One region of the Streptomyces sp. MAI_2237 genome, then DNA from elsewhere that is predicted to be linked to it. Evidence: riboswitches for the same ligand, from Rfam matches in the RefSeq annotation. Region 1 holds a riboswitch; each other region holds the start of a gene.
The links. A riboswitch is a leader RNA that binds a small molecule or an ion and turns the genes downstream of it on or off. The one in region 1 is predicted to bind cyclic di-AMP.

Region 1 (7,269 bases):
GTAGCCGAGCTCGGCGCCGTAGGGGATGCCCGTCAGGTGGCGGGCCTGGGCGTGGACCGGGGCCGCGGCCTCCACCACGGCGTCCGCGTCCCCGCGCAGCCAGGCCGCCTCCGCCAGCGCGGCCGCGACGGGACCGGTGCGCTGCAGTTCCCTGGCCCGTACGGCGATCTCCCGGGCCTCGGCGAGGAGTTCGCCGACCCCGGGCCTGCCGCACCGGACGCGCACCCGCGCCAGCACGGTCAGGGCGGGGCAGCGGGCCGGCGGGAAGTCGTGGACGCCGAACTCGGCGTGCCGTTCGGCGTCGTCCCAGTCGGCGGCGGCGAGGCGGCGCAGGGCCAGTTCGACGTGGAGGTAGGTGAGGAAACCGAGGTGCTCGGCGCGGTCGGCCAGATCCAGGGCCCGCGGCAGCAGACGGTCGGCGTCCGTGAACTGCAGGTTGTCCAGGAGGGTCCAGATCAGGTTGGCGTAGGAGCGGCAGGCGTGCTCGGCCTCGCCCGCGCCGAGGGCGACCTCCAGGCTCTCCTCCAGCTGCTTGCGCCCGTCGGGGTCACCGCCCCGCCAGCGGGCCGTGCCGAGGTTGTTGAGGGCGTGCGAGAGGATCGCCGCGTCGTCGGCCTTGCGGGCCAGCACGATGGCGCGCTCGGCGTGCTCGACGGCCTCGGGGTAACGGTCGGAGAGCATGCGCAGCTGGGCGATGTTGCTGACGGCAAGGGCGAGCAGCCGGTCGTCGCCCGCGTGCTCCAGGACGGTGACCGCCTCGCGGGCGGCGGCCTGGGCCTGGTCGGCGTCCCCGGCCCACCAGTGGATGCGGGAGAGCCAGCGCAGGTCGGAGCCGAGGGCGAGGATGTCGCCGAGGGAGCGGCGCAGCGCGACCGCCTCGCGCTCGGCGGTGACGGCGGCGGCCGTGTCGGCGATGGTGTAGCTCTCCACGGCGTGGCGTTCGAGCAGGTCGGCGAGCTCGGCCGGGCCGTAGCGGTGGCGCTGGCCCAGCACGAGCCCGAGCTGGGCCGCGGCCTCGCGGTGGGCACCGGCGTCGGCGGCGTCGCGGGCGGCGTCCGGACCGTAGCGGGCGATGGCGTCCAGATCGCCGGCCCGGGCGGCGTGGTGGACGACGCGGGCGGCGTCGGCGCCGGGCCGGGCGACGAGCGCGGCGAGGACGTGGCGGTCGAGGTCGATGCGCCGGGCGGCGGGCACCGAGTCGGCGACGGCCCGCCGGATCAGCTCGTGCCGGAAGGCGATCCGTTCCGGGGTGACGGTGAGCAGCCCGCGCTGTTCGGCCTCGGCGAGGACCGTCACGCCGTCGGCGAGCAGCGCGTCGACCAGCGGGCGTTCGACGGCCGAGGGGATGACGGCGAGCTGCTCCAGGGCGTCCACGGTGGCCGGCCGCAGACCGCGCAGCCGGGCGAGCACCGCGTCGACGACCGTGGGCGGCACTCCCCCGGTGCCGCCGGCCGCCAGGACCTCGGTGACGAAGAAGGGGTTTCCCGAGGTCACCTGGTACACCTGCGCCGGGTCGAGCCGGCCGGCCGCGCCGAGCTCGGTGACGGCGTCGAGGGAGAGCCGGGCCAGGGGAAGGCGGTGCACGCGGGGCGCTCGGGAGACCTGGCCGAGGAGGTGCCGCAGGGGGTGGCCACGGTGCAGTTCGTCGTCGCGGTAGGTCAGGACGAGCAGGGCGGGCAACCGGTCCATCCGCCGGACGAGGAAGCGCAGGGCGTCCAGGGACGCCTCGTCGGCCCAGTGCACGTCCTCGACGACGAGTACCGCGGGATGCGGAGTCATGGCGAGCTCGGCGTGCAGGGCCTCGTAGACGCGGTGGCGGTCGCCGCCCTCCGTAACGGCTCGGGCGAGGTCGGCGCCGACACTGCCGACGAGGTCGCGGAAGGGTCCGAGGGGGCGCCGGGTGGCGAGGTCGTCGCACTGGCCGACCAGCATCCGCGCCCGTCCGGGCAACCGGTCCGGCAGGGCTGTGACCAGGCTCGACTTGCCGATGCCCGCCTCGCCGAAGACGAGCGCCACCGCACCGGCGCCGTCGGCCGCCTGTCGTGCGGCCGAGCCCAGCAGTGCCAGCTCGGGCTCACGCTCGAGGATCCCCCGGTCCACCCACCGATTGTGCCACCGGGGCGAGGGCGGCGTCCCTGCGGTGCGGTGCTGCGGAGAGCCCGGTACGCGGGGGCGCGGGGGCGCGGGCCGCGCGAGGCCGGGCGGGTCGCGGCGCGGTACTTCGCCGACCCGTCGAGAGGTGCCGGGCGGGTGCGTGCGCGGCGGCGGAGGTCGCCTGCGTGCACAGGGGCGGAGCTCGCCGCCCTCATGAGCCAGCCGGTTTCCCGCTGAGCCGCAGGTCGGCCCCAGGAGCGTCCCAGCCCGCGCCGTGGGGACTACGAGCGGCGGTGGGGAGCTCACCCGCGTGCCCAGGGAGGAACCTCGCCACCCTCGTGGACCAGCCGGTTTCCCCGCTGAGCCGCAGGTCGGCCCCAGGAGCGTCCCGGCCCGCGCCGTGGGGACTACGAGCTGCGGTGGGGAGCTCACCCGCGTGCCCAGGGAGGAACCTCGCCGCCCTCGTGGACCAGCCGGTTTCCCGTTGAGCGGCAGGTCGGCCCCAGGAGCGTCCCGGCCCGCGCCGTGGGGACTGCGAGCGGCGGTGGGGTGCTCACCCTCGTGGCCAGGGAGGAACCTCGCCACCCTCGTGGACCAGCCGGTTTCCCGTTGAGCGGCAGGTCGGCCCCAGGAGCGTCCCGGCCCGCGCCGTGGGGACTACGAGCGGCGGCGGGGCTTTCCTCGCTTGGGGGTCTTCGACGTACCCGCTCTGGGGTTGCGGCCCGGCGTCTTGGCCGGCGCGGGCTTGCGGCGGGGTGCCGGCTTGTCCGCGGTCTTCTCGGCCGGCTGGGGCTTGCGGCCACGGGAGCTGTTGGCCGTACGGCCGCGCACGATGCCGATGAAGTCCTCCACCAGGTCGGTGGTGGCGTCCTCCGGCCAGCACAGGGCCACGCCCGACTGGGGCGCGTCGGTCACCGGACGGTAGGTGAGGTCCCTGCGGTGGTGGAGGCGGGCCAGGGACTGGGGCACCACCAGCAGGCCGACACCCGCCGCGACGAGCTCGACGGCGTCCTCGGTCGTCGCGGGGCGTTCGAAGGCGGGCTCGCCCGGCGGGGCGTCCCAGTCGAAGACGTCGTCGAGAGGGTGGAAGAGCACCTCGTCGGCCAGGTCGGCGAGGGTGATCTCCTCCGCCGCCGTGATCACGTGATCCTTCGGTACGACGGCCACCGTCGTCTCGGTGTAGAGGGGAATGGCGCTGAAGTACGTACGGTCCACCGGCAGCCGCACCAGGCCCGCGTCGGCCTCGCCAGCGCGCAGCACGCCGGGGGCCTCGGCGGCCGGTACGGGCTGGAGGATCAGCGGGATGTCGGGCAGGCGCTCGTTCCAGATCCGCACCCACTTGGCGGGCGTCGTCCCCGGGACGTACGCAAGCCGGAACGTCTGGGATGCTTCCGAGCCTGTCACCCCGCCAGGTTACCGGCCGTGGTCGGAGGCGTCGTACACGCTCGATACCCTGGACCCCATGAAGTCGCACCAGACCGCCCAGACGATGAAGCCCGCCACCGCGGCGAAGAAGCTGGGTGTGTACCTCGAGGCCACCCCCGCCGAGTTCCGGGAGGGCGCCGTCTCGCGCGCCCAGCTCGACGAGCTCCAGGCGAACCCGCCCGAGTGGCTGCGCGAGCTGCGGGCCAACGGCCCGCACCCCCGTCCGGTGGTCGCGGCGAAGCTGGGGATCTCCATCTCGGGTCTCGCGCGCGGCGGGGTCACCGAGGCCCTCACCACCGAGGAGATCGAGGCGCTGAAGCAGGAGCAGCCCGAGTGGCTGGTCAAGGAGCGCGCCACGCAGGCCGAGGTCCGCAAGGAGGGCGCGCGGATCAAGAAGCGCAACGCCGAGCGGGCGGCCGAGCAGGACCAGGGCCGGCGTTCCTGATCACCCTGCGAGCGAGGGCAGTTCGGTGACTCCCTGTCACCATCTGCGCGCCCTCGGTCCACCGTCGGGGCATCTGACGGTGCGTCACAACGAAGGTCACAAAAGCGTATCGGACATTCCGGCCGTCAACCTTCACACGAGGCGCACAAGTTGGCTAACTTGGCCTCAGGCCGCTCGTGTCACTCCGACGAACCCCGTCGGGAAGAGCGGCCTCCGCCCAATTCGGTACGCCTTCGCGGCGGCCGGAACCGGGGACCCAACCGAACATGGGGTGAATCGGCCCGACCGCCCTTCGGGGCAGGGGCCGTAGGGCATGCCTTCCGGAATCGACCGCCCGAACCCGACAGCTAACTCGGTAGGCGGAGCACGGAAGGAGTACGGCCCCCATGGCGCCGGAACGATCGTCGCGTGCCGGAGGCTTCGGCCTCCCCGGTATGCGCAACTCCGCCCTCGCGACGGCCGCCCTCACCTCGGTGGCCCTGTTCTCGCAGACGGCCGACGCCTCGCCCCAGCCGGGCGACGAAGCACCCAGCCGGGAAGACGTCCAGCAGCGCGTGAGCAGCCTGTACGCCCGTGCCGAGGACGACACCGGCCAGTTCAACCTGACCCGCGTGCAGAACGCGCGCGGCACCGGCGAGCGGGGCGGTCAGCCGCGCAGGACCTCGGACCCCGACCTCGACAACGTCAGCCGGCAGTGGTTCGACATGGCCCGGACGTCCATCGGGCCGACGGTCCCGGCGATCCTCCCGGGCGACCGCACGCCGGCCAGGCGCCCCGCGGCCGGCCGGCCCGCGCGGCCGGTGGAGGCCCGTGCGGCTCGTGAGCTGGAGGCCCCCGCGCGGGCCGTGCCCGAGCTGCCCGCCGCCGGACCCCGGCGCCCGGTGGCCGAGCTGCCCGCCGGTCCGACGGCGGCGCTCCCCGCGGTGCCGCAGCCCCGGCAGGAAGCGGCCACCCCGGCGCCCGTGGAGTCCCGGCAGACCTCGCTGCGCAAGTCCAAGCAGGAGAGCCAGCGCAAGGTCGCCGCGGCCAGCGATCTGCTGTACCGGCACGTCGCCCGGCAGACCTCCGCTCCGCGCCCCGCCGTCGCTGCGCAGCCCGACCGGAGCACCTGGCAGGCCGGCCCGCAGGCGGCGGCTCCCGCCGCGATCGAGGCCACGCCGGCCCAGCCCAGCTGGGCGGCCCAGGTCCAGCAGGCGGCCGCGGCACGCACGACGAACGACTCCGCACCGGCCCAGCCGGACTGGACAGCCACACCCCAGCAGCCCGCCGCCGCGCCGACGCAGCCGGGCTGGGACACCGGCGCACAGCAACTCGTCGCGCAGACCATGGCACCGTCCGCCCCGGCCCAACCCGGCTGGGACACCGGGGCACAGCAACTCGTCGCGCAGACCATGGCACCGTCCGCCCCGGCACAGACCGGCTGGGACACGGGTGCTCAGCAGATCGTCGCGGCTGCGCAGACCGACTGGCGGGACCCGGTGGCGCAGGAGCGGGCTCGGCGGGCGGCCGACGAGGCGCGGCGGTTGCGGGAGCCGTCGGTTCTGGACACCGGCGTGCCGGTGGTCGAGGAGCAGCGGGCGCCGCAGCCGACCGTCCTGGAGACGGGCGTCCCGGCCGTCGAGACGCCCACCGGCACGAAGGCCGACCGTGCCGTGGAGTTCGCCCGCGCGCAGATCGGCAGGCCGTGTCTGTGGGGGGCCGTCGGCCCGGAGTCGTACGACAACGCGGGACTCACCCAGGCCGCCTGGAAGGCCGCCGGGGTCGCGCTGCCGCGCAGCACGCACGAGCAGTCGAGTGCCGGCACGGTGATCCCCCTCGCCGAGAGCCGCCCCGGTGACCTGATCTTCTTCCACGACAACTTCAGCCACGTGGGGCTCTACACGGGGAACGGCCTGATGATCCACGCCCCCGGACCGGGTTCCGTCATCCGTGAGGAGTCGATCCACAACGCCGGCGAGGCGGCGATCCGCATCGCCGTACGCCCGGCCTGAGGTTCCGTCACACCTCCGACCGTCCACAACCGAAGAGCGTTCCGGGCCCCGCGCCGCCAGTCGGCGCGGGGCTCTTCGTCATGCCGTCCCGCTCCACCACACCTGTCGGCAGGCCCTGCACAGGCTCCGTGACGCACGTCGCCGCGGCCATCCCCCGGCTCGACCACTCCTGCGACACGCACTATCCGTGGAACTTCGCCGACGACGTGATCCGTCCGGGTGTGCTGGAGTTCCGCGACGGCCAGGTCGCGGTCCCCGAAGGACCGGGACTGGGCGTGGAGCTGGACCACGAGGCGCTGGGCAGGCTGCACCGGCTGTACGTGGAGTCGGGGGTGCGGACCCGCGACTCCACGGGCTGCATGCGGCGGGTCCGGCCCGACTTCGAGCCGCGACTGCCGCGCTGGTGAACGCCGCGGGCCGCCGGTCCCCCGTCCCGGCGGCCCGCACCGGATCCGGGGTCGGAGGTGAACCGGCCGTCCCCCCGTATCGAACCGCCGGGTCTCCCCCGCCGCGGCCGCCGGAGCGACGATGTGCTGGAGTGTTTCCGAGAGCGTCTTGGTGCCCGTCCGCATTCTGGGGCACCGTGGACGTCGTCCGGTATGGGTACAACTGCGTACGCGGAGTCGGAAACGTGGCACAGGCGCTGGTCGGAGCCCATGAACGCATGCTGTCGGTGGCCGTCGCGGCCCTCAACGAAAGCGAGCCGGAACGGCTGTGGCCGCTGCTGGCCGAGGCACTGCCGGCGCTGTGCGGCGGCGAGACGCTGATCTACAAGCTGGACGAGTGGAACGCGTCCTCGGGCACGGTCGGCATGCCCGCCGCCGTCGCCGACGACTTCGCCCGGCTCGACGCCGAGTCCCTGGGCCTGCTGCGGGAGGGCTACCCCTTCGCGCCCCTGTACACGGCGGGCCGGGACCGCACCCCGGTCACCGCCCGCCGGGCGGCCGGCCGCGCCTGGTCCACGAGCCCGACGGCGCGGCTGATCGGCGGCCTCATGGACGCGGACCATGTGCTGGCGATCCCACTGCCGAAGGCGGGTGGCCCGATCACCGGCTGCATGGTCTACCGCTCGGGTAAGGACTTCACCGACGACCATGTCCGGGCAGCGCGCGAGGTGCAGCCGCTGCTGGCCGCGGTCGACCGGCAGCGGCACCTGCTGGAGCGCCTGCGGCGGTCCGCCGGCAGCGCCCGCGACCGGGCGGCCGACACGGGGCTGACGCCGCGGGAGACGACCGTCCTGCTGCTGCTCACGGACGCTCTGACCGCGGACGCGATCGGCCGCCGGCTCGGCATCTCGGATCGTACGGTCCACAA
Region 2 (7,269 bases), on a different contig from region 1:
GTCGAGGCCGTTGGTGGGCTCGTCCAGCACGAGCAGTCTGCGCGGTTGCAGCAGAGCCGCGGCGAGGCCCAGCCGCTGCTTCATGCCCAGCGAGTACGCCCTGGCCTTCTTGCCGGCCGCCGCCGTCAGTCCGACCCGGTCCAGTGCCGCCGCGACGCGGGTCCGCCGGGTACGCGGGTCGGCGGTCGGGTCGGCGGCGTCGTAGCGCAGGAGGTTGTCGCGGCCGGAGAGGAAGCCGTACAGGGCAGGGCCCTCGATGAGCGCCCCGACCTGCGGGAGCACGGTGCGTGAGGCTCTGGGCATGGGGCGTCCGAGGACGCGTGCCGAGCCCGACGTCGGCTCGATCAGGCCCATCAGCATGCGGATGGTGGTGGTCTTGCCCGAGCCGTTCGGACCGAGGAAGCCGAAGACGCTGCCCGCGGGGACGGTCAGGTCGAGGCCGTCCACGGCGAGCTGTCCGCCGCGGTAGCGCTTGGTGAGCGCCTGGGTGGCGATGACGCTGTCACCCGGCGCGTCCCGCTGCGGCTCCGGGGCGGACGGTTCGTCCATCGGCTCCCTCGATTCGTGCTCGTGGACCGGCTCTTGTCGTGCTCGTGGACCGGTCTCTCCCCGATCAGCCCGCGTTCGCCGCCTTCACCAGCGCGTCCTTGTCGACCGCGCCGACGTAGACCTTGCCGTCGTCGGTGATGAGGGCGTTGATCAGGCGGGTCTTGAAGACCGTGCCCGAGCCGAACTTGCCGGTGACCTTGTCGCCGAGCGAGTCGAGGAACCCGCCGAACTGGCCGCCGGCCTCGGAGCCGGACGGCACGCCCTTGCCACCGGTGTCGAAGGTGGCGATGGAGTCCCAGCCCTCGCCGATGACGTTCATCCCGCCGGGGCCCTTGCCGAGGTCCTTGCCGGGCAGGCCCTTGCCGGGGTCCTTGCCGGGCGCGCCGTGCCGGCCGTCGCCCTTCAGAGCGCCGTTCTCATGGCCCTTGTCCTCGGTGACCTTCGCGCCCTTGGGCGTCTTGAAGTCGAAGGTCGAGGCGGCGGGCCTGGCGAAGCTGATCTGGGTGAAGCCTGCGTCGACCACGGCCGCGCCGCCGCTCGCCGGGGTCAGCGTGAACTTCAGCGGCAGACCGGTCTTCGCGTCGACGGCGACGGTGATCTGACCGACCGTCGAGCCGGCGTCCTTGGGCTTGATGACCAGCCGGTACGCGTCCCGGCCCGCGACCTGCGCGGTGCCCTGGACGCTGACGGACGTGGTGCCGTCGACCGCCTTCAGGGCCTCCTTGGCCAACTGGTCCGGGGTCGCGGGGGTCTGCTCCTGCTTCTTCCGCGCGTCGGCGCTGTCGTGCCCGGTCGAGTGGTAGACCGAGTTCGACCGGCTGTCGTAGCCCCAGACGTCCTTGCCGTTGTGGATGAGGCTGTATTCGGCCGCGTTCTCCAGCAGGGATAGCTTCTGCCGGTCCGGGCCGTCGGCCGCGACGCGCACGGTGTGCGTGCCGGTGACCAGTTCGGTGAGCTTGGCGGAGGGGTCGGCGGACGAGCCGTCACCGGACCCGCGGGTCGCACCGGAGGTCAGGCTGGACTCCAGCCCGCCGAGGTCGGGCAGGCCGAGGTCGGTGCTGATCTTCACCGTGCCGGACATCTGCTGCACGTCCGACTTGGCGATCTTCTCGATGAGTTGCTGTGCGCTGATCTTCGGCAGGTTCGGGTCGCCCGAGTCGGCGAGCGCGGGGACGAGCCCGATGGTCGCCGCGGCCACCCCCACCACCGCGACCGGGACGACGTACCGAGCGGCCTTGCGCCGCCCGGCGCGCAGGTCGTCGGTCTCGTCGGCGCTCGTGCTGTCGTCGGATTCGTACGGTGCCATCTGTGCGCTACCTCCGTCGTCGGCGGCGGCTTCCAACTCCCGTGCATCCACCCCGTAGCCGCCATTCTCACCCGAATCGGTGAGGAGTGGTGTTTTCCGTGGTCTCCAGTTGACCAAATCGGCCGGGAGGAAGCGTCAGACCGCGGAGGCAACTGTGTGTACTCCTGGGGTATGACACGAGCGGGCGGCGCCTCCCCCGACCCGTAGGGGTCGTGGCGCGGGAGGCACCGCCCGGACACGGCCGAGATCGGCCCGCGGGTCAGCTCTGCGAAGACGCGCGCGCCAGCCCTGCGGAGCCCTCGTGTCAGCCCTGCAGGAAGACGTAGTCCGCCCGGTACGGCACGCCCACGACGCTGCCCGGCTCACAGGCACCGGACGGGGCGACTCCGCCGACGGTGTTGAGCCGCAGGATCTCCGTGGTGCCGGCGAGCAGGCCGTGGTGCCGGCCGGACGAGGTGGCCTTCAGGTCCAGTTCGGGGATGTTGCCGTCCCCGTTCGGGGTCCTGGACAGCACGGCCCCGGTGACCGCGCTGCCGTCCGGCGCGACCCACTGCGGCGTTCCGGAGCCGGGCGCCACGAAGGTGTGGTGGATGCCGCCTTCGAGCAGGGCGTCGACGTCGCGTTGGGCGTAGGCGTAGCCGCCGGCGTCGGTGGCCTTGCACTCGTAGATCTGCCGGCCCCTGACCACCGAGGCACGGAAGTTGTCGAGGGCGTCCCGGAAGTCGAAGGCGGCGACGGTGACTTTGTGGAGGCTGCCGCGGACGGCTCCCCCGGGGAACGCGGCGGTGTGCAGGTTGGCGTAGAACGAACCGGGGTCGTTCCGCAGCGCGTCGAGCAGCGCCGGGTCCTCGACCTCGACCGTGCCGGTGACGCTGTGCCGCCTGCTGTTCTTCAGCAGCCCGCTGAAGTCGATCCGCACGTCGCCGTTGGTGCCCTTGGCGCCCTGGTGGAGGTGGAGCTTGGTCGGCCTGCCGGTGCCGCGCCAGGTGACGGCGACGGACACCCGGTCGCCGTCGATCTTGATGAACTCGAGGGCGGCGCCGTCCTTGTCGCCCGCCGCCGGGCCGCCCGGCACGGGCACCTCGTTGGCGCCGCGCAGACTGGTGGCGAGGAGGGTCACCCCCGCACCGGCGCCGTCGTCGCCTCCGGCGGCGGAGGCGGGAGTCGCCGCGGCGGCGACGCCGCCGAGGGCGGCCACCGTGACAGCGGTCGCGATCAGGCTCTTGCAGCGCTTCGATAACGTCGCGTGAACGCCCATGATTCCGTTTTCTCCCCGCAGACCGGCCGGCACCGCCTGCGCCGGCCTTCTGCGTATGCGTACGGCGGGACCGGAGACAGGGCTCAGCCCACCCATGTGACGTACGTCACACCGCACGATCCTGCCGACGGGGCCACCCGAGGCAGGAGGGTGAAATCAGGTCGCTCAGGGGCGAATCAGCCCGCCCGGTGAACGACGGCGTCGCACATCTCCATGAGCGCCACCTTGGCGTCGCACTCCTTCAGCGGAGCCAGCGCCGCCCGGGCGTCCTGCGCGTACCGCACGGTGTCCCGGCGCGCCTGCTCCAGCGCGGGGTGCGCCCGCAGTCCGGCCAGCGCCTCCGCGTGCCGCGCGTCGTCGCTCAGGTCGGAGTCCAGCAGCTCGCACAGCGCGACGTCCTCGGCCAGCCCGAGCCGCTGCGCCCGCTCCCGCAGCCGCAGCACGGGCAGCGTCGGGATGCCCTCCCGCAGGTCCGTGCCCGGGGTCTTGCCCGACTCGTGCGAGTCGGAGGCGATGTCCAGGACGTCGTCGGCGAGCTGGAAGGCGACGCCCAGCCGCTCTCCGTACTGGGTCAGCACGTCCACGACCGTCTCGTCGGCGCCCGACATCATCGCGCCGAACCGGCAGGAAACGGCCACCAGCGACCCCGTCTTGCCGCTGAGCACGTCCAGGTAGTGCTCGACCGGGTCCCGGCCGTCCTGCGGCCCCGCCGTCTCCAGGATCTGCCCGGTGACCAGCCGCTCGAACGCCTCGGCCTGCACCCGCACGGCCTCCGGGCCGAGGTCGGCCAGGATGTGGGAGGCACGCGCGAACAGGAAATCGCCGGTCAGGACCGCCACCGAGTTGCCCCAGCGGGTGTTCGCGCTGTCGACCCCGCGGCGCACCGCGGCCTCGTCCATGACGTCGTCGTGGTACAGCGTCGCGAGGTGGGTCAGCTCCACCACCACGGCCGACGGCACCACACCGGGCGCGTACGGGTCGCCGAACTGGGCGGCGAGCATCACCAGCAGGGGGCGGAAGCGCTTTCCACCGGCGCGCACCAGGTGCTGGGCGGCCTCCGTGATGAAGGGGACCTCACTCTTGGTGGCTTCGAGCAGGCCCTCCTCGACGGCCACCAATCCGGCCTGGACATCGGCTTCCAGAGCCTGGTCCCGCACGCTCAGCCCGAACGGCCCGACGACGGTCACGAGGGGTCTCCTGTCTGCTGGTGTCTACTGGCTGGTTACGCGGTTTGTCGATAGGTCGCTGCCCTCACTCAAGTCAGCGTATCCGGTCGCCTTTCGATCACCCATGCCGCCCGCCCGTCCAGGAGGGGCGGTATGGGATCACGCCCGTTATGTTTGTGATCACCTGATAACAGCGTGTATTTAACGACTCGCTCCGACCACCGGACTCCTCCGTCCGCCGCGCCCCGTCACCCGGTCCGTCCCGCCGACGGGAAGCCGCGTCGCGCACCCCGCACAGGAGTCGGCTTCCCGCCCGGAAGCGGCCCACCCCTGCGGGCCGCCACATCGCCCCCGCGCGCGTGCGCACCCCGCCGGGCGAGGCGGCCCGTACCCGCGCCCCCCCCGGAGCGCGCCCGACCATCCCCCTCGCGCCCTCACGCCCTCGCGCGCGACTGCCGCGCCCGTGCGCGCTCCGGGCCACCGCACCGAAGAGTCCCTTTCCTCCTCCAATGAGACGGTCTGCGTCGGCGGGCGACTGGGCGCGCTCACATCGCACTTGAGGGAAGCGGACCTCACGAGCAGTCGGTTGACTATGAGTTGGGCCCATTGCCCGATTTGGCGCGCTTGTGGACGCCCGTGACTTGGCTCACGCGAGACCAAGATCTACATTCCGGGCGATTCCGGCCGATCCGCCTTCCTCGAAGCGCCAGTTGAGGCTTGGCGACCGCAAAGGATCAAGCACCCCAAACGCCCCACACCGAGGTCAAGCGGTCCGAGGTGTGACTCCGCCACTTGTTCCGGACATGTGCTCTCGCATACGTTCCCGCCTTGCCGGGCGGACGCCTAATCCTGCCGCCGCCCGTTCTCCACCCATCGACCAACTCACACGCACGGCAGGAGCGGGGGAACCAGGTAAGCCGCCGGAGGGGCGTCCCACGACGCCCCGGACCGGCTCGGGGTGAAGTCGTGTCGCCGTACGGCGGCACGGCCGGGCAGCTCCCGCCCGAACCCGACAGCTCACCTCGCAGGCGACGGAGAGGAAAACCGCCATGCCCGCAACCGCTCGCCACCGCCAGACCAAGCGCTCCCGCCTCGTCCGCAAGCTCGCCGTCGTCGGCACCGGCGCCGCCGTGCTCGCCCTCCCGGTCATCGGCGCGACCAGCGCCTCCGCGGCGACCGACAGCGTCGTCACCGCGTCCTCGCTCGGCTACAGCAACAACCTCGACGGCTGGATCCGGGCGTCCCTGCAGGTCATGGCCCAGCACGGCATCCCCGGCACGTACGACGGCATCTACCGCAACGTCATGCGCGAGTCCTCGGGCAACCCCTACGCCATCAACAACTGGGACTCCAACGCCCTGGCCGGCACCCCCTCCAAGGGCCTGCTGCAGGTGATCGACCCGACGTTCGCCGCCTACCACGTCGCGGGCACGGCGTACGACCCCTACGACCCGGTCGCCAACATCACCGCCGCCTGCAACTACGCCTACCAGCGCTACGGTTCCATCGACAACGTCAACGGCGCCTACTAGGCCGGCAGGTCACAGACCTCCGCGAACATCCGATCGAGGACGACGGCGACGCCGTCGTCCTCGTTCGACAGGGTGACCTCGTCGGCCACCGCCTTGAGTTCGGGGTGGGCGTTGGCCATGGCGATGCCCCGGGCGGCCCAGTCGAACATCGGGATGTCGTTGGGCATGTCGCCGAAGGCGAGGGTCTGGGCCGGTCCCAGGCCGAGGTGTTCGGCGGCCAGCGCGAGACCCGTCGCCTTGGTGATGCCGCATGGCTGGAGTTCGACGGTCCCGGGTCCCGACATGGTGACGGTGGCCAGGGAACCGACCACCGAACGCGCCGTCGCCGCCAACTCGTCGTCGGACAGGTAGGGATGGCGCAGCAGCACCTTGCTGATCGGCTCGCACCACAGGTCGTCGCGCCGCCCGACGCGTACGGCGGGCAGGGTCGGGTGCGGCATCAGGTACCCGGGCTCGATGAGCGTGAGCCCGTCGACGCCGTCCTGGTCGACGGCCGCGTACACCTGCCCCACCTCGGCCTCGATCTTGCCGAGGGCCGTCTCGGCCAGCTCCCGGTCCAGCCTGACGGACCACAGCAGACGGTCCGCGCCGGCGTCGTACACCTGCGCGCCCTGCCCGCACACCGCGAGCCCCGTGCTGCCCAGGTCGTCCAGGAGGGGCCGCACTCTGGGGGCCGGGCGGCCGGTCACCACGAGGTGCCGGGCGCCGGACTCCGCCACGCGCGCGAGGGCGGCGAGGGACCGGTCGGACAACGTGTCGTCGCCTCGCAGGAGGGTGCCGTCCAGGTCGGTGGCGATGAGTGCATATGCGGTGGGTGCGGCCATGATCAGAGAATACGGACAGGACGCACCGCCGACTCATCGCGAACCGGACGACCACCCCGTTCGCCGGCGTCACTCGGTCAACTCGCGCACCGGTCCCGGCCCTTGATCACGAGCCGAGGCCGTGGGCGCAGGGGCCCGGCGCCCGCCGGGCCCCTGCGGCCGTGTCCGTCAGGGTCTCAACCGTGGGCCGCCGCGAGGTGCCTGGCGAGCCTCGGCGAGGCGAAGTCCGTGCCGCACACGAACCGCATCACCGGCCCGTACGAGGCCGCCGCCGGCAGACCGGTGAAGTACAGGCCCGGCACCGAGGAGACGTATCCGGCACCCAGCCGGGGCGCGCCGCGGCTGACGGCGAGCCGGGTGCGCAGCTCGTGGCCGAGGAAGTCCATCGCCGCGATGTCCACCCGGTAGCCGGTCGCCGCGATGACGTGGTCGGCGGCCAGCTGGTCCGTCCGGCCGTCGAGGGTGCGGACCGTCAGCGCCGGGCTGCCGCCGTCGGCCTCCGTGCGCACGATCCGCTCGACCTCGCTGACCTGCACCTTGCCCTCGAAGCGTTCGCGCAGCCACCAGGCGCCGAGCGGGCCGAGGACGCGGCGGACCAGGTAGTGGCGGGTCTGGGCCGGCAGATGACGGAAGG
Region 3 (7,269 bases), on a different contig from region 1:
CCGCCGGACGGCCCTGCGGGCGGACCTGGGAGGCCTGGTAGCGCAGCAGCTGGGCGTCGTCCGTGATGAAGACCAGGTCCTCCTCGCCGGTGCGCAGCTCCACCGCGCCGACGATCCGGTCGCCGTCCTTGAGCGTGATGACCTCCAACTCCTCCTTGTTGGACGGGTAGTCGGGCACCACACGCTTGACGACGCCCTGCTCGGTGCCGAGCGCGAGACCGGGGGAGGACTCGTCGAGCGTGGTCAGGCAGACCACCGTCTCGTGGCCCTCCAGGGACACGAACTCGGTGACCGGCGCCCCGCCGGAGAGGTTCGGCGCCGATGCCGTCTCCGGCAGCTGCGGCAGGTCGACGACGTTGATCCGCAGCAGCCGGCCGGCCGAGGTGACGGCGCCGATCTCGCCGCGGGCCGTGGCGGGCACCGCCGAGACGATCACGTCGTGCTTGACCCGCCGGCCCTCGGCGTCCGCCGGGAACGGCTCGCCGTTCGCCGTACGGGCCAGCAGGCCCGTCGAGGAGAGCAGCACCCGGCAGGGGTCGTCCGCGACCTGCAACGGCACGGCCGCCGGGGCGCCCGAGGACTCCAGCAGGACCGTGCGCCGGTCGGTGCCGAACTTCTTGGCCACCACGGCCAGTTCGGAGGAGACCAGCTTGCGCAGTTCGCTGTCGGACTCCAGGATCCGGGTCAGCTCCGCGATCTCCGCGTTGAGCCGCTCCTTCTCCGCCTCCAGCTCGATGCGGTCGTACTTGGTCAGGCGGCGCAGCGGGGTGTCGAGGATGTACTGGGTCTGGGTCTCCGACAGCGAGAACCGCTCCATCAGGCGTTCCTTCGCCTGCGCGCTGTTCTCGCTGGAGCGGATCAGGCGGATGACCTCGTCGATGTCGACCAGGGCGGTGAGCAGGCCCTCCACCAGGTGCAGGCGGTCGCGGCGCTTGGTGCGGCGGAACTCGCTGCGGCGGCGCACCACGTCGAAGCGGTGGTCGAGGTAGACCTCGAGCAGCTCCTTGAGGCCGAGCGTGAGGGGCTGGCCGTCCACCAGGGCGACGTTGTTGATGCCGAAGGACTCCTCCATCGGCGTCAGCTTGTAGAGCTGCTCCAGTACGGCCTCCGGCACGAAGCCGTTCTTGATCTCGATGACCAGGCGCAGGCCGTGCTGGCGGTCGGTGAGGTCCTTGACGTCGGCGATGCCCTGGATCTTCTTCGAGCCGACGAGATCCTTGATCTTGGCGATGACCTTCTCGGGGCCGACCGTGAAGGGCAGTTCGGTGACGACCAGGCCCTTGCGGCGGGCGGTGACGGTGTCGACCTCGACCGTGGCGCGGATCTTGAAGGTGCCGCGGCCGGTCTCGTACGCGTCCCGGATGCCGGAGAGGCCGACGATGCGGCCGCCGGTGGGCAGGTCGGGACCGGGGACGTGCTTCATCAGGGTCTCGAGATCCGCGTTCGGGTAGCGGATCAGATGGCGGGCGGCCGAGATCACCTCGCCGAGGTTGTGCGGCGGCATGTTGGTCGCCATGCCGACCGCGATGCCCGACGCGCCGTTGACCAGCAGGTTCGGGAAGGCGGCAGGGAGGGCGACCGGCTCCTGCTCCTGGCCGTCGTAGTTGGGCGCGAAGTCGACCGTGTCCTCGTCGATCGACTCCGTCATCAGGCTCGTCGCCTGCGCCTGGCGGCACTCGGTGTACCGCATGGCGGCCGGCGGGTCGTCGTTGCCGAGCGAGCCGAAGTTGCCGTGGCCGTCGACCAGGGGCACACGCATGGAGAAGGGCTGTGCCATGCGCACCAGGGCGTCGTAGATCGACGCGTCGCCGTGCGGGTGCAGCTTGCCCATGACCTCGCCGACCACGCGCGCGCACTTCACATAGCCGCGGTCGGGGCGCAGGCCCATCTCGTTCATCTGGTAGACGATGCGGCGGTGCACCGGCTTCAGGCCGTCACGGGCGTCGGGCAGGGCGCGGGAGTAGATGACCGAGTACGCGTACTCGAGGAAGGAGCCCTGCATCTCGTCGACGACGTCGATGTCGAGGATGCGCTCCTCGAACGAGTCGTCGGGCGGCGGGGTCTTCGTGCTGCGGCGGGCCATCGCTGCCGGCTCCTCTTTTCTGGTCGCTCGCCTACGGGTCGCTCACGGCCCCTTCGGCTCACGCTTGCTGAAGCATGAACGGGATCTGACGCGACCATTGTGGACCGCGGCACTGACAACCCGGGCCAGGACCCGGTGTCGGCGGTCCGGCCCGGCGCGGGCGGGGTCGCCCTCGCCGCGGCTGCCCGCAGGCTACGCGATCCGCTGTGGGCGTACGTCGTCCGGGAACTTCGCCGCCGGTCCGCCCGCTTGCATACAGTGGCAGGACCGGCAGGAAAACAGCGGTTTCCAGCACCGCATCCGCGATCGAAGGGACGTACATGCCCATGGGTCACACGGCCACAGACCAGGCAGGCACCGGGGGCCTGACAGCGACCGAGCACCGCCTGGCCAACGGCCTGCGCGTGGTGCTCTCCGAGGACCACCTGACCCCGGTCGCGGCGGTGTGCCTCTGGTACGACGTCGGCTCGCGCCACGAAGTCAAGGGCCGTACCGGCCTGGCTCACCTTTTCGAGCATCTGATGTTCCAGGGCTCGGGCCAGGTCAAGGGCAACGGCCACTTCGAGCTGGTGCAGGGTGCCGGCGGCTCGCTCAACGGCACGACGAGCTTCGAGCGGACCAACTACTTCGAGACCATGCCGACCCACCAGCTGGAGCTCGCCCTCTGGCTGGAGGCCGACCGCATGGGCTCCCTGCTCGCCGCCCTGGACGAGGAGTCCATGGACAACCAGCGGGACGTCGTCAAGAACGAACGCCGGCAGCGCTACGACAACGTGCCGTACGGCACGGCGTTCGAGAAGCTCACCGCGCTCACCTACCCCGAGGGCCACCCCTACCACCACACCCCGATCGGCTCGATGGCCGACCTGGACGCGGCGACCCTGGAGGACGCGCGCGCGTTCTTCCGCACGTACTACGCGCCCAACAACGCCGTCCTGTCGGTCGTCGGCGACATCGACCCCGAGCAGACGCTCGCCTGGGTCGAGAAGTACTTCGGCTCCATCCCCGGGCACGACGGCAAGCCCGCGCCCCGCGACGGCACGCTCCCCGACATCATCGGCGAGCAGCTGCGCGAGGTTGTCGAGGAGGAGGTCCCGGCGCGCGCCCTGATGGCCGCCTACCGGCTGCCGCAGGACGGCACGCGCGCGTGCGACGCCGCCGACCTGGCGCTGACGGTCCTCGGCAGCGGTGAGTCCTCCCGCCTCTACAACCGGCTCGTACGGCGCGACCGTACGGCCGTCGCGGCCGGCTTCGGCCTGCTGCGCCTGGCCGGGGCGCCCTCGCTGGGCTGGCTGGACGTGAAGACGTCCGGTGACGTCGAGGTGCCGGTCATCGAGGCCGCCATCGACGAGGAGCTCGCCCGGTTCGCCGCCGAGGGCCCCACGAGCGAGGAGATGGAGCGCGCGCAGGCGCAGTTGGAGCGCGAGTGGCTGGACCGGCTCGGCACGGTCGCGGGCCGCGCCGACGAACTGTGCCGCTTCGCCGTCCTGTTCGGCGACCCGCAGCTCGCCCTGACCGCCGTCCGGCGCGTTCTGGAGATCACTCCCCAGGAGGTGCAGGAGATCGCCAAGGCCCGCCTGCGGCCCGACAACCGCGCGGTGCTCGTCTACGAGCCCGTCTCCGGAGGGGTCGCCGAGGACGCGGATCCCCCCGAAGACCCCGAGGCCGAGGCCACGGTCGAAGCCGGCGACAAGAACCAGGAGGCGGCCAAGTGAGCGAGCTCGCCACGATGGAGTTCCACCCGCAGCCCCAGGCCGGCGAGGCCAGGCCGTGGGCGTTCCCGGCGCCCACGCGCGGGGCGCTCGGCAACGGCCTGACCGTGCTGCGCTGCCACCGCCCCGGCCAGCAGCTCGTCGCCGTCGAGGTCCTCCTGGACGCGCCCCTGGAGGCCGAGCCGGCCGGCTTCGAAGGTGTCGCCACGATCATGGCGCGCGCCTTCTCCGAGGGCACCGACAAGCACTCCGCCGAGGAGTTCGCCGCCGAGCTGGAGCGCTGCGGCGCCACCCTCGACGCGCACGCCGACCACCCCGGCGTCCGCCTCAGCCTCGAAGTGCCGGTCTCCCGTCTGGCCAAGGCGCTCGGCCTGCTCGCCGACGCCCTCCGGGCGCCCGCCTTCGCCGACGGCGAGGTCGAGCGGCTGGTGCGCAACCGCCTGGACGAGATCCCGCACGAGCTGGCCAACCCCTCCCGCCGCGCCGCGAAGGAGCTCTCCAAGGAGCTGTTCCCGGCGGCCTCGCGCATGTCCCGCCCGCGCCAGGGCACCGAGGAGACCGTCGAGAAGATCGACGCGGCCGCCGTACGCGCCTTCTACGACCGCCATGTGCGGCCCGCGACGGCCACCGCGGTCGTCGTCGGCGACCTCACCGGCATCGACCTCGACGCCCTGCTCGGGGAGACCCTGGGCGCCTGGACGGGCTCCCGGGCCGAGTCGCGTCCCGTGCCGCCGGTCACCGCCGACGACACCGGGCGCGTGATCATCGTGGACCGTCCCGGCGCCGTCCAGACGCAGCTGCTCATCGGCCGCGTCGGCCCTGACCGGCACGACCGGGTGTGGCCGGCGCAGGTGCTCGGCACGTACTGCCTCGGCGGCACCCTCACCTCCCGCCTGGACCGCGTCCTGCGCGAGGAGAAGGGCTACACCTACGGTGTGCGCGCGTTCGGGCAGGTCCTCCGGTCCGCGCCGGACGGCACGGGCGCGTCGATGCTCGCCATCAGCGGCTCCGTCGACACCCCGAACACCGGCCCGGCGCTCGACGACCTCTGGAAGGTGCTGCGCACGCTCGCCGAGGGCGGCCTCACCGACGCCGAGGTCGACGTCGCCGTGCAGAACCTCGTGGGCGTGGCGCCGCTGAAGTACGAGACGGCCGCGGCGGTCGCGAGCACGCTGGCCGACCAGGTCGAGCAGCACCTGCCCGACGACTACCAGGCGACGATGTATCAGCAGCTCGCCTCGACCGGCACGGTGGAGGCCACCGCGGCGGTGGTGAGCGCGTTCCCGGTGGACCGTCTGGTGACCGTCCTCGTCGGCGACGCGGCGCAGATCAAGGAGCCGGTGGAGGCGCTCGGCATCGGTGAAGTGACCGTGGTTTCCGCCGAGTAGCGGCACGCGCGCGTGGACGGGCCCTGGTGACCGACCTGTCACCAGGGCCCTTCTATGTCCGAATTGGCGCGGAATTGAAGGAGAGATGCCCATGTGCCCTGTGGGATGCGCTACAAAAGCCGCGTTCCGTTTGGGAATTGAAAGGCGCCCCGCTTAGCTTCATCCGGGCTGTCCGTCAGGCACCGCGCCGCATCCGCGGCACCGGGCAGTCATCGCCGAGTCCCCGTACGGCGCGAGCCAGGGGAGCCGGGGACCCACCGTAGTCCCTGGGGTGAATCGGACGCCCGCGCGAGCCGCGAGGGGGTCCGTAGGAGACCTTCCTGCTCCGAACCCGTCAGCTAACCCGGTAGGCGAGAGGGAAGGAAAGGACCAGCCTGTACATGGCGTTCATGTGCGCCACCGGGAAGCACCGTCGTCCCAGCCGCATCAAGCGTTCCACCGCCCAGGTCGCCGGCGTCGCGGCCCTCGCCACCACCGGTGTCATCGGCGCCCTCGCGGCCCCCGCGCTCGCCGCCGACAACTCCGTCGACGCCGTCGAGCAGACCGGCTTCACCCCCGTCATCACCATCGGCGACTCGATCGCCGAGAAGATCGACGCGCAGGCCGAGGCCCAGAAGCAGGCCGCCGAGGAGGCCGCCCGAAAGAAGGCCGCCGAGGAAGCCGCGCGCAAGAAGGCCGAGGCGCTCGCCAAGAAGGAGCGCGAGGCCAAGGAGCGCGCCGCCCGGGAGGCCGAGCGCAAGCGCCTGAACTCCTTCGTCGCGCCGATCTCCGGCTCCTACGTCTCCACGGGCTACAAGGCCAGCAGCTCCCTGTGGTCCTCCGGCAGCCACACCGGCATCGACTTCCACGCCGCGAGCGGCACGTCGGTCCACGCCGTGGGCTACGGCACGGTCGTCCAGACCGGCTGGGGCGGGGCCTACGGCAACCAGATCGTGATCCGGATGAACGACGGGACGTACACCCAGTACGGCCACCTGTCGTCCATCGGCGTCTCCGTCGGCCAGAAGGTCGTCACCGGCCAGCAGATCGGGCTCTCGGGCTCCACCGGCAACACCACCGGACCGCACCTGCACTTCGAGGCCCGTACGACCCCCGACTACGGCTCGGACATCGACCCCGTCGCGTACCTGCGCTCGCACGGCGTGAACGTCTGACGACGTCCCCCACGGACTGAGAGGACCCCGGCTCCCCCGAGCCGGGGTTTTCGTCGTTTCTGTCGCCCCCGTGTCCAAAAAATATCCATGGATTCCGGCCCGCCGTCGGAAATTCCGGCTCACTGCAATAGAGTCGCTGGACACAACGTCAATCGTCGACGTTTCACGGGGATTAAGACGGAGGTCGGTCATGCGTATTCCGGCGCACTCGGTGTGCACGGCCATCCGGGACGACATCGTCGCGGGTGTCCACGAGCGTGGCGGCCGTCTCACCGAGGAACTCCTCGCCCGTCGCTACGGCGTCTCACGCGTCCCCGTCCGCGAGGCCCTGCGCACCCTGGAGGCCGAGGGCTTCGTGGTGACCCGCCGGCACGCGGGCGCGTGCGTGGCGGAGCCGACCGAGCAGGAGGCCGCCGACCTGCTGGAGATGCGCATGCTGCTGGAGCCGCTGGGCGCGTCCCGGGCCGCCCAGCGGCGCACCGAGGCCCACCTCAAGGTCCTGCGCGGCCTGGTCAGACTGGGCCAGGAGCGGGCCAGGAGGGGCGGCAGCGAGGACCTGCGCTCCCTGGGGAGCTGGTTCCACGAGACGCTCGCCCAGGCCTGCGGCAGCCCCGCCCTGACGTCGATGCTGACCCAGCTGCGCCACAAGATCGCCTGGATGTACGTGGTGGACGCGCCGGCCAACCCCGTGGAGTCCTGGGCGGAGCACGGCGCGATCGTCGACGCCGTGGCCCGGGGCGACGCCGAGCGCGCGCGGGCGATCACGACCCTGCACGCCGAGCGCTCGACCGCCGCGCACCGGCTGCGGTACGGCGGCGCGAACGGTGTGAGGAACTCGCAACATGCCGTAAACATGTCGGGCCTGCGGCATTAACACGAACGCCGTATACAAAGAGCAGAGAATTCCGGGGGGCTATTTCATGCTGCCCGTC

Region 2: linked by a shared signal. The riboswitch ahead of LN251_RS16815 (transglycosylase SLT domain-containing protein) and the one ahead of LN251_RS34205 (NlpC/P60 family protein) in region 1 are both predicted to bind cyclic di-AMP.
Region 3: linked by a shared signal. The riboswitch ahead of LN251_RS23330 (M23 family metallopeptidase) and the one ahead of LN251_RS34205 (NlpC/P60 family protein) in region 1 are both predicted to bind cyclic di-AMP.

What each region holds. Positions count from the first base shown of each region.
Region 1 is NZ_JAJPGQ010000005.1:1,282,825-1,290,093, forward strand. It holds gene LN251_RS34190 (ATP-binding protein) at 1-2,100, opposite strand, end outside; gene LN251_RS34195 (LysR family substrate-binding domain-containing protein) at 2,752-3,498, opposite strand; gene LN251_RS34200 (DUF5997 family protein) at 3,557-3,964, shown strand; cyclic di-AMP (ydaO/yuaA leader) riboswitch at 4,183-4,342, shown strand; gene LN251_RS34205 (NlpC/P60 family protein) at 4,351-5,955, shown strand; partial or broken gene LN251_RS34210 (enolase C-terminal domain-like protein) at 6,081-6,362, shown strand; gene LN251_RS34215 (LuxR C-terminal-related transcriptional regulator) at 6,620-7,269, shown strand, end outside.
Region 2 is NZ_JAJPGQ010000003.1:1,396,688-1,403,956, reverse strand. It holds partial or broken gene LN251_RS16835 (ABC transporter ATP-binding protein) at 1-549, opposite strand, end outside; gene LN251_RS16830 (LolA family protein) at 614-1,855, opposite strand; gene LN251_RS16825 (CHRD domain-containing protein) at 2,160-3,113, opposite strand; gene LN251_RS16820 (polyprenyl synthetase family protein) at 3,290-4,300, opposite strand; cyclic di-AMP (ydaO/yuaA leader) riboswitch at 5,145-5,323, shown strand; gene LN251_RS16815 (transglycosylase SLT domain-containing protein) at 5,329-5,811, shown strand; gene LN251_RS16810 (HAD family hydrolase) at 5,808-6,635, opposite strand; gene LN251_RS16805 (FAD-dependent oxidoreductase) at 6,812-7,269, opposite strand, start outside.
Region 3 is NZ_JAJPGQ010000003.1:2,800,163-2,807,431, forward strand. It holds gene LN251_RS23315 (DNA gyrase/topoisomerase IV subunit A) at 1-2,083, opposite strand, end outside; gene LN251_RS23320 (M16 family metallopeptidase) at 2,404-3,798, shown strand; gene LN251_RS23325 (M16 family metallopeptidase) at 3,795-5,183, shown strand; cyclic di-AMP (ydaO/yuaA leader) riboswitch at 5,387-5,551, shown strand; gene LN251_RS23330 (M23 family metallopeptidase) at 5,564-6,337, shown strand; gene LN251_RS23335 (GntR family transcriptional regulator) at 6,528-7,211, shown strand.